Linked DNA regions of Glaciimonas sp. PCH181. The protein of the gene in region 1 interacts with the protein of each later gene in a pairwise test. Links are inferred from orthologs where the notes say so. Each region holds a gene or a part of one and is shown in the gene's direction. Other genes may lie near its edges.

Region 1 (5,375 bases):
GCACCGGATTTCCCGACCGCCGGGATTATTTACGGTGTTTCCGGAGTGCGTGACGGTTATCGCACTGGCCGCGGCCGTGTAGTGATGCGCGCCAAAACGCACTTCGAAGAATACGGTCGTGAAGGTCGCACTGCGATCATTATTGATGAGTTGCCGTATCAGGTTAATAAGAAGGCGTTGCTGGAACGGATCGCCGAGTTGGTGCGCGACAAGAAACTGGAAGGTATATCTGATCTGCGCGATGAGTCCGACAAGTCAGGCATGCGCGTTGTGATTGAGTTGAAGCGCGGCGAAGTGGCTGAAGTTGTCCTTAATAATCTATACAAGCAAACGCAGTTGCAAGATACCTTCGGCATGAATATGGTGGCGCTGGTAGACGGCCAACCTAAATTGCTGAATTTGAAGCAAATGCTGGAGTGCTTCCTGTCGCATCGACGCGAAGTGGTTACACGGCGCACCGTCTTTGAATTACGCAAAGCACGCGAACGTGGTCACGTGCTGGAAGGTTTGGCCGTTGCATTGGCGAATATCGATGATTTCATCGCTATCATCAAAGCAGCGCCAACGCCACCAGTCGCAAAAGCCGGTTTGATGGAGCGCTCGTGGGATTCGTCCGTCGTGCGCGATATGTTGCAACGTACCGGCGCAGAAAACAGTGGCGGTATTAATGCTTTCCGCCCGGAAAATCTGCCTCTGCATTACGGCATTCAAACTGACGGTTTGTACAAACTGTCGGATGATCAGGCGCAAGAAATCTTGCAAATGCGTTTGCAACGTTTGACTGGTCTGGAGCAGGACAAGATTGTTAACGAGTACAAAGACGTGATGGTCACTATCGCTGATTTGCTCGACATTTTGGCTAATCCAGAGCGCGTAACGGTCATCATTACAGATGAAATGAACGCGGCTAAAAACGAATACGGCATCGGTAATAAAGATGAGCGTCGTTCGCAGATCGAACTCAATCCTACTGATCTGGGCACCGAAGATTTGATCACGCCGCAAGACATGGTGGTCACTTTGTCGCATACCGGCTATATGAAATCGCAACCGGTTTCCGAATATCGCGCGCAAAAGCGTGGTGGACGCGGCAAGCAGGCGATGGCGACGAAAGAAGATGACTGGATCGATCAGTTGTTTGTCGGCAATACGCATGATTACATTTTGTGTTTCAGCAATCGCGGTCGCTTGTATTGGCTGAAAATCTGGGAAGTCCCACAAGGTTCACGTAACTCACGCGGCAAGCCGATTGTGAATATGTTCCCGCTACAAGACGGTGAAAAAATCACCGTTGTGTTGCCATTATCTGGCGACAATCGTAGCTTCCCGGAAGATCGTTATATCTTTATGTCGACTAGCCTCGGCACTGTTAAAAAGACACCTTTATCGGATTTCAGTAATCCACGTAAAGCGGGGATTATTGCCGTCGATCTGGACGAAGGCGATTTTCTGATCGGTGCAGCGCTGACTGATGGACAGCACGATGTCATGCTGTTCTCCGACTCTGGCAAAGCAGTGCGCTTTGATGAAAACGATGTACGTCCGATGGGTCGTACCGCACGCGGTGTGCGCGGTATGAATCTGGAAGACGGACAGCAAGTTATTGCTTTGCTGGTTGCCGAGAACGAACAACAATCTGTCCTGACCGCAACTGAAAACGGTTACGGAAAACGTACTCCTATTACTGAGTACACCCGTCATGGCCGTGGTACGAAGGGGATGATTGCGATTCAGACCAGTGAGCGTAACGGTAAAGTTGTTGCCGCTACGCTGGTTGAACCTAGCGATGAAATTATCCTGATCACTACCGGTGGCGTGTTGATTCGCACTCGTGTCGCAGAGATTCGCGAGATGGGCCGCGCTACGCAAGGCGTGACGCTGATCGCGGTTGAAGACGGCACCAAGCTGAGCGGTTTGCAGCGCGTGATGGAAAGCGATGTTGAAGAAGTAATTGAAGAAAACGTAGAAGCCCCGATCTCTGATGCTAATGTTGCTACCGATGCTGCGGCTGACGGTGGTAATGAAGGCGGAGATGACAGCGCTTCTGGCAAAGAAAGCGGTCCTGCCGACGTTGAGTAATTGGCGTTAAAGTGGTCACGCAGAAGGATGTTTCCTTCCGCCTGACCACATTTTATTGCCCTTCAGACTCCTCTGCAACGTTGTAAATATATCCTTTGTTGCACAAGTAATTTTTCAGAAAATCTCGCTGTCCCTAGCTTTTATTGACGAGTGTCAACATGCCTATCTTTAATTTTTCTGCTGGTCCCGCCGTATTACCTAAAGAAGTGCTGCAACAAGCTGCTGCTGAAATGCTGGACTGGCACGGTAGTGGTATGTCAGTCATGGAAATGAGTCATCGCGGCAGCGAGTTTATGTCGATACTAGAAAACGCGCAGCGCGATTTCCGCGAGTTATTGGGGATTCCCGCTAACTATAAAGTTCTGTTTTTGCAGGGTGGTGCGATTGCCGAGAATGCCATCATTCCGATGAATCTGGCGGCGCGACTGAGCGCTGACAATTCCTTGCCAGGCACTGCCGATTACATCAATACAGGTTCTTGGTCGACCAAGTCGATTAAGGAAGCAAAACGTTATTGCAACGTTAATGTTGCAGCTTCTTCAGAGCCGCAAAAATTTGCACAGATTCCATCGCGTGACAGCTGGCAGCTTTCTAAAGACGCCGCATACGTCCATATTTGCACCAATGAAACTATCGATGGCGTGGAGTTTCAATTTACGCCAGAAGTTGCTGGGGAGACCAATGGCGCACCGTTAGTCGCAGACATGTCATCGCACATTTTGTCGCGCCCGGTGGATGTGGCTAAATACGGCGTTATTTATGGTGGCGCGCAGAAAAATATCGGGCCTGCTGGTTTGACGATCGTGGTGGTCCGGGAAGACTTACTCGGTCATGCCATGCCAAGTTGCCCATCGGCCTTCGACTGGAAAATCGTCGCTGATAACGATTCCATGTACAACACGCCGCCGACTTATGCGATTTATATTGCCGGACTGGTATTCCAATGGCTCAAGCGGCAGGGCGGCGTAGCGGCGATGGAGCAAGTGAATATCGCTAAGGCCGGATTGTTGTACGATTATCTGGATTCCACTGATTTCTATCAAACAAAAATTGCCGCAGATTGTCGCTCGCGCATGAATGTTCCGTTCTTTTTGCGTGACGAGACCCGCAACGCCGACTTTCTCGGCGGCGCGAAAGAACAGGGTTTGTTGCAGCTGAAAGGACACAAATCCGTTGGCGGTATGCGGGCGTCGATTTACAACGCTATGCCAATGGCTGGTGTACAGGCGTTGGTTGCTTATTTGAAAGAATTTGAAAAGCGATACGGATAATCACCGGTCGCGGGGAGAGCGATTGGTATCCTGACTAATCCGTAAGTATTCTTATTGAGCAGGGCTTACGGGCGCATTTACCAAAGCCATCTTGGGCGGTATTTAAACGTAATAAAGTCAGGTCTTACGCAAAACTGTTTCAGCAACGTGTTGATCAAAACTTGCCAATGAAGACAGTGCGCCGATGTGGGCCTGTTGAGGAAGTTAACGTTAATAGACGTGCCGTCGCTGGGGTATTTAGCGTTATTTCTTAGAGTGTAAAAAGCGACGCAACCACCATCATCATGATCCAAGAAAAACTTCTACCGTTACGCCAGAAAATCGATGACATTGACGCGCAAATTCTGGTGCTGTTAAATCGCCGTGCCCAGTTGGCGCAAGAAGTGGGGCATGTAAAAGCGGAAACCAATGCCCCCGTGTTTCGACCGGAGCGTGAAGCGCAGGTATTACGTAGCGTTGCGGATCGCAATCCCGGACCGCTGCAATCTGGCGATGTGCAGACCATTTTCCGAGAAGTAATGTCGGCTTGCCGGGCACTGGAAAAACGTGTCACCGTCGCCTATCTAGGCCCCGCTGGCACCTTCAGCGAGCAGGCCGTATATCAGCAATTTGGTCACGCGGTGGATAGCATGGCGTGCGCATCGATTGATGAGGTGTTTCGTGCCGCAGAAGCCGGAACCGCCGATTTTGGCGTGGTGCCAATCGAAAACTCATCCGAAGGCGTCATCAACAGAACCCTGGATTTATTGTTGCAAACGACCTTGCGCATTAGTGGCGAAGTCGCGATTCCGGTACATCATAGTCTGATGACAAAAGATGGAACGACTGATCATGTAACGCGGATTTGTGCGCACTCGCAGGCGTTGGCGCAATGTAACGCGTGGCTAAATCAGCACTATCCCAATATTGAACGACTCGCGGTGGCCTCTAACGCCGAAGCGGCGCGTATGGCCAGCGAAGATGTGACCGTTGCAGGGATTGCGGGCGAGCTTGCCGCGCAAACTTACGGTGTGCAAATCGTCAGTGCGCACATTCAGGATGATCCGCACAACCGCACACGTTTTGCGGTAATCGGTCGCTTGCACACGACCCCAAGCGGCAAGGATCAGACTTCCTTAGTGTTATCGGTGCCGAACAAAGCAGGCGCTGTATATAGTCTGTTGTCGCCGCTCGCCAGTCACGGGGTATCGATGAGCCGTTTTGAGTCGCGGCCTGCGCGAATGGGCGCATGGGAATATTATTTTTACGTGGATGTTGAAGGTCATGAGCAGGACGAAAAAGTTGCCAAGGCATTAGCTGAACTCAAGCAAAATGCGGCGTTTTTTAAGTTACTTGGCTCTTATCCGCTCAGTCTTTAATACTGCTATTAAGTCTATGGTCTGGTCGACCATAGCTGCAATATGAATGTTTGATACCGCTACATTCACCACGCTCAATACAAACGATTTATCTTCCAGTCACACCGATACTGTGACAAAAATTTGCTTATTATTTCTATAGAAAGCACACGATGTCGATTCAATTTGGTCCAGAGTATGTTCGCGCCATTGCGCCGTATCAGGGCGGCAAGCCGATAGCTGAAGTAGCCCGAGAATTCGGTCTTGATGAAGCCAAAATTATCAAGCTTGCTTCGAACGAAAATCCGTTAGGTATGCCGGAATCTGCGCGCGTGGCGATGCAAGCGGCGGTCGCGGATATTGGTCGTTATCCGGATGCCAATGGGTTTGATCTGAAGGCCGCGATCATGGCCAAATATGATGTTCCCGCAGACTGGATCACACTGGGGAATGGCAGTAACGATATTCTGGAGCTCGCCACCCACGCCTTTGTGCAGCCGGGCCAAGCTGCAATGTATTCTGAGTTTTCTTTCGTCGTGTATGGCTTGGCGACGCAGGCGGCTGGTGCGCGCGCTATCGTAGTACCGTCCAAGGATTTTGGACACGATTTGCCAGCAATGGCCGCCGCGATTACAGAGGATACGCGTCTGATTTTTATCGCGAATCCGAACAATCCGACGGGTACTTT
Region 2 (5,436 bases), on another replicon or contig:
AATTGTTAATCAAGAACATGATTACGAGGTTGACCCGCTAGCCGACGATCTGGCTAGTTTAATGCTGGATGTATTGGTGACCGAGGCCGGTTATACCCGCGCCAGCATGAATCCTTTACTTTGGTTTGGCGCACCAGAATGACTACTTCAACATCAGCGTTGGATAGCAATGCCGCTTTTGCGGCGCGTTTGCCCTCGGTCGAGCGGATACTCGCGGATACATCATGTACAGCGTTGATCGAAAAATATGGCCGTACCCAAACACTGGCGGCGGTGCGCGCGCTGCTGGCAGAACTACGAGAGGAAATCGCCGGACCACGCACAACAGAAACGCCCCCGATCGCTGTCATTGATGAGATTACAGCCTTGAACGCGGTAATTGCCGAGCGTTTGGCAACGGCCGCCATTTCGCCGTTAAAGCAAGTTTTCAATCTAACCGGCACGGTGTTGCATACCAGTCTTGGTCGGGCGATTCTGCCGGACGTTGCTATTTGCGGGGTGGTGGATGCATTGCGTGCGCCGATGAATCTGGAGTTCGATTTAGCCACCGGCAAGCGGGGCGACCGCGATGATTTGGTCGAAGATTTACTGTGTGAGCTGACCGGCGCAGAAGCCGCGACCGTGGTCAACAACAACGCTGCCGCCGTGTTGCTGATGTTGAGCGCATTGGCGTCACGTCGAGAAGTGATCGTTTCTCGTGGCGAGTTGGTCGAGATCGGAGGTGGGTTCCGTATTCCCGACATTATGATGCGGGCCGGTGCCAAGTTGCGTGAAGTCGGTACCACCAATCGCACGCACCTGAGCGACTATGCGGATGCCATTGGCCCGCGCACAGCATTGCTGATGAAAGTGCATTGCAGCAATTATGTGATTCAGGGTTTTACTACGAGCGTAGAAGTCGATCAATTGGCGCGGCTGGGGAAAATCCATAACGCCCCGACCGTGGTCGATTTGGGCAGCGGCACGTTGGTTGATCTATCGCAGTATGGCTTGCCGTGCGAAACAACGGTCCGCCAGACCATCGAGGCCGGGGCTGATCTGGTGACGTTTAGCGGCGACAAGCTGCTGGGTGGCCCGCAGGCGGGACTGATCGTCGGGCGCGCCGACTTGATCAAAAAAATTAAACGTCATCCGCTAAAGCGGGCTTTGCGTGTTGGAAAGCTGACGCTGGCCGCACTGGCACCGGTTCTTGGTTTATATCGTAGCCCCGAGTTTTTGCCGCAACAGTTGACAACGTTGCGGCTGTTGACGCGTCCGCAGGCGGAAATACGGGCACAGGCAGAAATCCTGACGCCGCTGCTGCAACAGGCGCTGGGTGATCGGTATGTTGTTGCCGCCGAACCGCTGTTTAGTCAAATTGGCAGTGGTGCATTGCCGGTCGATTTGTTGCCTAGTTATGGATTTTCGGTGCGGGTGAGCCGATCTCATCCGGCCAGGCCTCGCGGGAAATCGGGGCTTTCTCAACTTGAGAAATGGTTGCGCGAATTGCCGCGTCCCGTCATCGGGCGGATTGCCAACGATACTTTGTGGTTGGATTTGCGTTGTCTGGAAAGTGCCGACGAAGCGCAGTTCACAGCGCAGTTGATGGCGCCATTGCGCGAACCTATAACGACGGTGACGCCATGATCGTCGGCACTGCCGGGCATATCGACCACGGCAAAACTACCTTGACGCGTGCTTTGACTGGCGTGGATACCGACCGCCTGAAAGAAGAAAAAGAACGCGGTATTTCGATTGAGCTTGGGTACGCTTATTTGCCTTTGCCGAACGGCGATGTACTTGGTGTGATTGATGTGCCGGGGCATGAGAAATTGATTCATGCGATGGCTGCCGGGGCCAGTGGGATTGATTTTGCTTTGCTGGTGATTGCTGCCGACGATGGCGTCATGCCGCAAACGCGCGAGCATCTGGCGATACTGGAAATACTGGGGGTTGCGCGTGGCGCGGTGGCGTTGACCAAGATTGATCGAGTCGATGCAGATCGGCTGGTCGAAGTTGAGGTTGATATTGCAGCGTTGTTGGCGTCGACGCCATTTTCGGGTGCGCCGATTTTTCGGACACAGGCTAATGTGGCGGACGATCCCGGTGTGGCAGCGTTGCTGGCGCATCTTATTGCGGTGGCGGCGGGGATGTCTGCTCGTGCTGATCAGCGCTTGTTTCGGCTCGGGATAGATCGGGTTTTTACACTGGCTGGATACGGGACGATTGTTGCCGGTACGGCGCTGGCGGGGTCTGTGTCAACTGATGACACGTTGGTGTTGGCCCCGAGCGGTGAGCAAGTACGGGTGCGTAGTATTCATGCGCAGAATCGACCTGCGGCTGTCGGGTATGCCGGTCAGCGCCTGGCGTTGAATCTGGTAGGAATCGGGCGCGAGCAAATCAATCGTGGAGATTGGATTTTGTCACCTGCGCTGGCTGAATGTTCGGAGCGGATTGATATTGATTTGCGGTTGCTGAACGATGCGGGTTTGCCGCTGAAATCATGGTCGCCGGTACATGTACATTTGGGGGCGAGTCATCGGACTGCGCATGCCGTTTTGCTGGATGGCGATGTGTTGGCGGCAGGGCAGTCGGGCAGGGTGCAATTGGTGTTTGATGTGTCGGTGCATGCAGTGCCGGGGGATCGCTTGGTGGTGCGAAATGCGCAGGCTTCGCGGACGATTGGCGGCGGGATTGTGTTGGATCCGGTTGGTCCGGCTTACAAGCGGCGCAGTCCGGCGCGCAATGCGTGGCGGGATGGCTTGGCTGCGTTTGTGGCGTCTGGTGATTGTGGCGGGCTGCTGGATTGCAGCCCGGTAGGATTGCTGCGTTCTGTGTTGGTGCGGTTGTCACAGGTGCCTGCGGATCGGTTGGTGTTGCCGCCCGATACGCGGATTATTCCTTTGCGGGAAGGGGATGCTTTGTTGATCTCTCAGGCGGCGGTGGATGCACTTGCCGGGCGTGCGGTGGATGCTTTGCAGGGGTTTCATGCGGTGACGCCGGATGAAGTGGGGCCGCAGATTGGGCGGTTGCGGAGGATTGTTGCGCCGGATCTTGATACGGCTTTGTGGCGCGTTGTGGTGGGGGATTTGTGTGCTGCGGGTGTGGTGGTGCAGCAGGGGCCGTGGTTGCGGTTGGCGGAGCACACGGTGGCGTTGAGTGCTGATGATGTGGCGTTGGCGAACGTGTTGCTGGCGACGTTGGATGCGGCGGAGTTTAGTCCACCGTGGGTAAGGGATTTGGCGCGTGAGCATGGCGTGGATGAGTCGGTTGCACGGGATTTGTTGTGCAAGCTTGCTAAGCTTGGGCAAGTTAGTCAGGTGGTGAAGGATTTGTTTTATCATCCTGCGCGGACTGATGAGTTGGCGCGGATGGTGGTTGTTCTTGCTGGCGGTGGAGATAGAGATAGTGATGCGCCTTTGCTACCGGTTAGCGCTGCGGCTTTTCGGGATGCTACTGGTTTGGGACGTAAACGGGCGATTCAGTTATTGGAGTTCTTTGATCGCGTCGGCTATACTCGGCGGCGGGGGGATGCGCACTTGGTGCGGGTTAATGGGTCGATGGGGTATGTTGATCATTAGAGGTGGTTGTGTTTGGAAGGTATACGCATCCGGTGGTGCGGCCGGGCTTCAAACCCGGTAGGGGGCGTCAGCCGCTTCTTCGTAAGTTCGACTCTTGCTGCCTTCCGCCTTAGGTTTTTTGTTTGGTTTGATTCGTTAGCTGGTGATTGAAACGGGTCTTTCTCTGCTTCAGCTATCAACCATAAGAATAACTCCATAAAACCCAAAATCTAAAAATTACTAATTGACCTCCGTTTTTATCAGAGGTAAGGTGGCAACGCTCCTCTCATAGGAGCTGGGTTTGACAGCCTGATTGAAGAAGTGCGGACCGCGTCATGTGGGCTGTATAGTCGTTCGTCCTCACTGGGCGGCGGTGGCGGGGAAGCCTTCGGGCTTGCTGGCTTTTTTCGAGGCTGTAAACAATTCTGTGTAACTGCCCGACTTCAAATAAACGGTTTCAACCGTTCATCAAACTGAATAATAAACCGACTCATAGCCGATCGCCAGTCTCGGATCGGCATGGTCCATTTTTTTGCGGCTGCGTCGACCGCCAAATAAATGACCTTGCGCACCGAGTCATCGGTAGAGAAGACCTTGCGCTTGTTGATAGCGTGGCGAATGACGCTATTGAGCGATTCAATGGCATTCGTGGTGTAAATCGCCTTGCGAATTTCGCTTGGATAGGCGAATAGCGTATTGATGTTATGCCAGTTGCTTTGCCACGATTTACTGATTTGCGGATATTGCGCATCCCACTGCTGGGCAAACTGCTCCAGAGCCAGTAGCGCTTGCTCCTCGGTAGTCGACTGGTAAATCGTCTTCAAACCTGCCGTCACTTCTTTGTAGTGCTTCCAGCTGACATATTTGAGAGAGTTACGGACCATATGAATAATGCAAAGCTGGATTTGTGTCTGTGGATAGACCGTGGCAATGGCATCAGGAAAGCCCTTTAAGCCATCAACACAGGCGATCAGGATGTCTTGCAAGCCACGATTTTTTAGCTCCGTGAGGACACCTAGCCAGAATTTTTCCCCTTCATTTTCTGCCAGCCACATTCCTAAGAGCTCTTTTTGCCCTTGTAAATTGACGCCCAGTGCCAGGAAGACTGCTTTGTTAATGACTTGATTATCTTGCCGTACTTTCACCACCAGGCAGTCGAGGTAGACGATGGGATACAGGCCATCCAGTGGACGGCTTTGCCAGGCAACGATGCGTTCTTTGACACTGTCGGTGACTTTGGAAATGAGGGCTGGCGAGACGTCAGCGTCGTACAATTCCTTAAAGGTCGCGACGATTTCACGTGTGGTCATGCCCTTGGCGTACAGGCTCAGAATCTGATCATCCATATGGGTTAAGCGCGTTTGCTGCTTTTTAACCAGTTGCGGTTCAAACGAGCCTTCCCGGTCCCGTGGGGTGATGATCTCCACTTCGCCATACTGGCTTTTTAAGGTCTTGCTGGATGAGCCGTTACGCACATTGCTCAGCGCCCGCGGTTGATGTTTCTCGAAGCCAAGATGCTCGCGCATTTCCGCATTGAGCGCCGCCTCTACCGTCATTTTTAACAATTGCTGCGTTAGATTGCCCAGATCTTTTTCCGTTTTGAGATCTTTTGCCAATTCTGCCGCTAATGCTTTTAATTTATCGTGATCCATAAAATTGCCCATCGTTGGTTTTACCCGTTAGGGTATCAAGGATGGGCAGTTACACAAATTCTTTTACAGTCTCCTTTTTTCTTCACCAGTCTGTCAACCTTGTCATTTGCTGCCCACCCGTTATCCAACGGGTGCGGTCAACCAGACTAAAGGATAGACTAATGCCAGATACCACAGCACTTAAACAGTCCCCAAACTCAACTCAGCCAACCGCTGAAGACCACCTTCCCCTTGACGTCACAAAC

The links. Proteins that work in one complex are often made in the same cells at the same time.
Region 2: the proteins of serC (region 1) and selB interact in binary tests that used the Escherichia coli proteins (3 or more experiments, as listed by UniProt). The link is inferred for Glaciimonas sp. PCH181 from one-to-one orthologs.

Annotation. Positions count from the first base shown.
Region 1 is NZ_PYFP01000002.1:436,719-442,093, reverse strand. What follows is about bases 1,355-4,293. They hold serC (3-phosphoserine/phosphohydroxythreonine transaminase), read left to right. Parts: upstream 1,355-2,237; coding sequence 2,238-3,350; downstream 3,351-4,293. Other genes in these bases: pheA (prephenate dehydratase), read left to right, coding at 3,635-4,293; gyrA (DNA gyrase subunit A), read left to right, coding at 1,355-2,079. Outside these bases: more of gyrA, read left to right, coding at 1-1,354; more of pheA, read left to right, coding at 4,294-4,708; hisC (histidinol-phosphate transaminase), read left to right, coding at 4,861-5,375. UniProt on the Escherichia coli protein: Catalyzes the reversible conversion of 3-phosphohydroxypyruvate to phosphoserine and of 3-hydroxy-2-oxo-4-phosphonooxybutanoate to phosphohydroxythreonine. Is involved in both pyridoxine and serine biosynthesis.
Region 2 is NZ_PYFP01000001.1:596,114-601,549, forward strand. Bases 1,092-4,091 are described here. They hold selB (selenocysteine-specific translation elongation factor), read left to right. Parts: upstream 1,092-1,622; coding sequence 1,623-3,560; downstream 3,561-4,091. Other genes in these bases: selA (L-seryl-tRNA(Sec) selenium transferase), read left to right, coding at 1,092-1,626; C7W93_RS02575 (IS256 family transposase), read right to left, coding at 3,983-4,091. Also shown: formate dehydrogenase accessory protein FdhE, read left to right, coding at 1-142; more of selA, read left to right, coding at 139-1,091; more of C7W93_RS02575, read right to left, coding at 4,092-5,191; C7W93_RS02580 (hypothetical protein), read left to right, coding at 5,353-5,436. UniProt on the Escherichia coli protein: Translation factor necessary for the incorporation of selenocysteine into proteins. It probably replaces EF-Tu for the insertion of selenocysteine directed by the UGA codon. SelB binds GTP and GDP.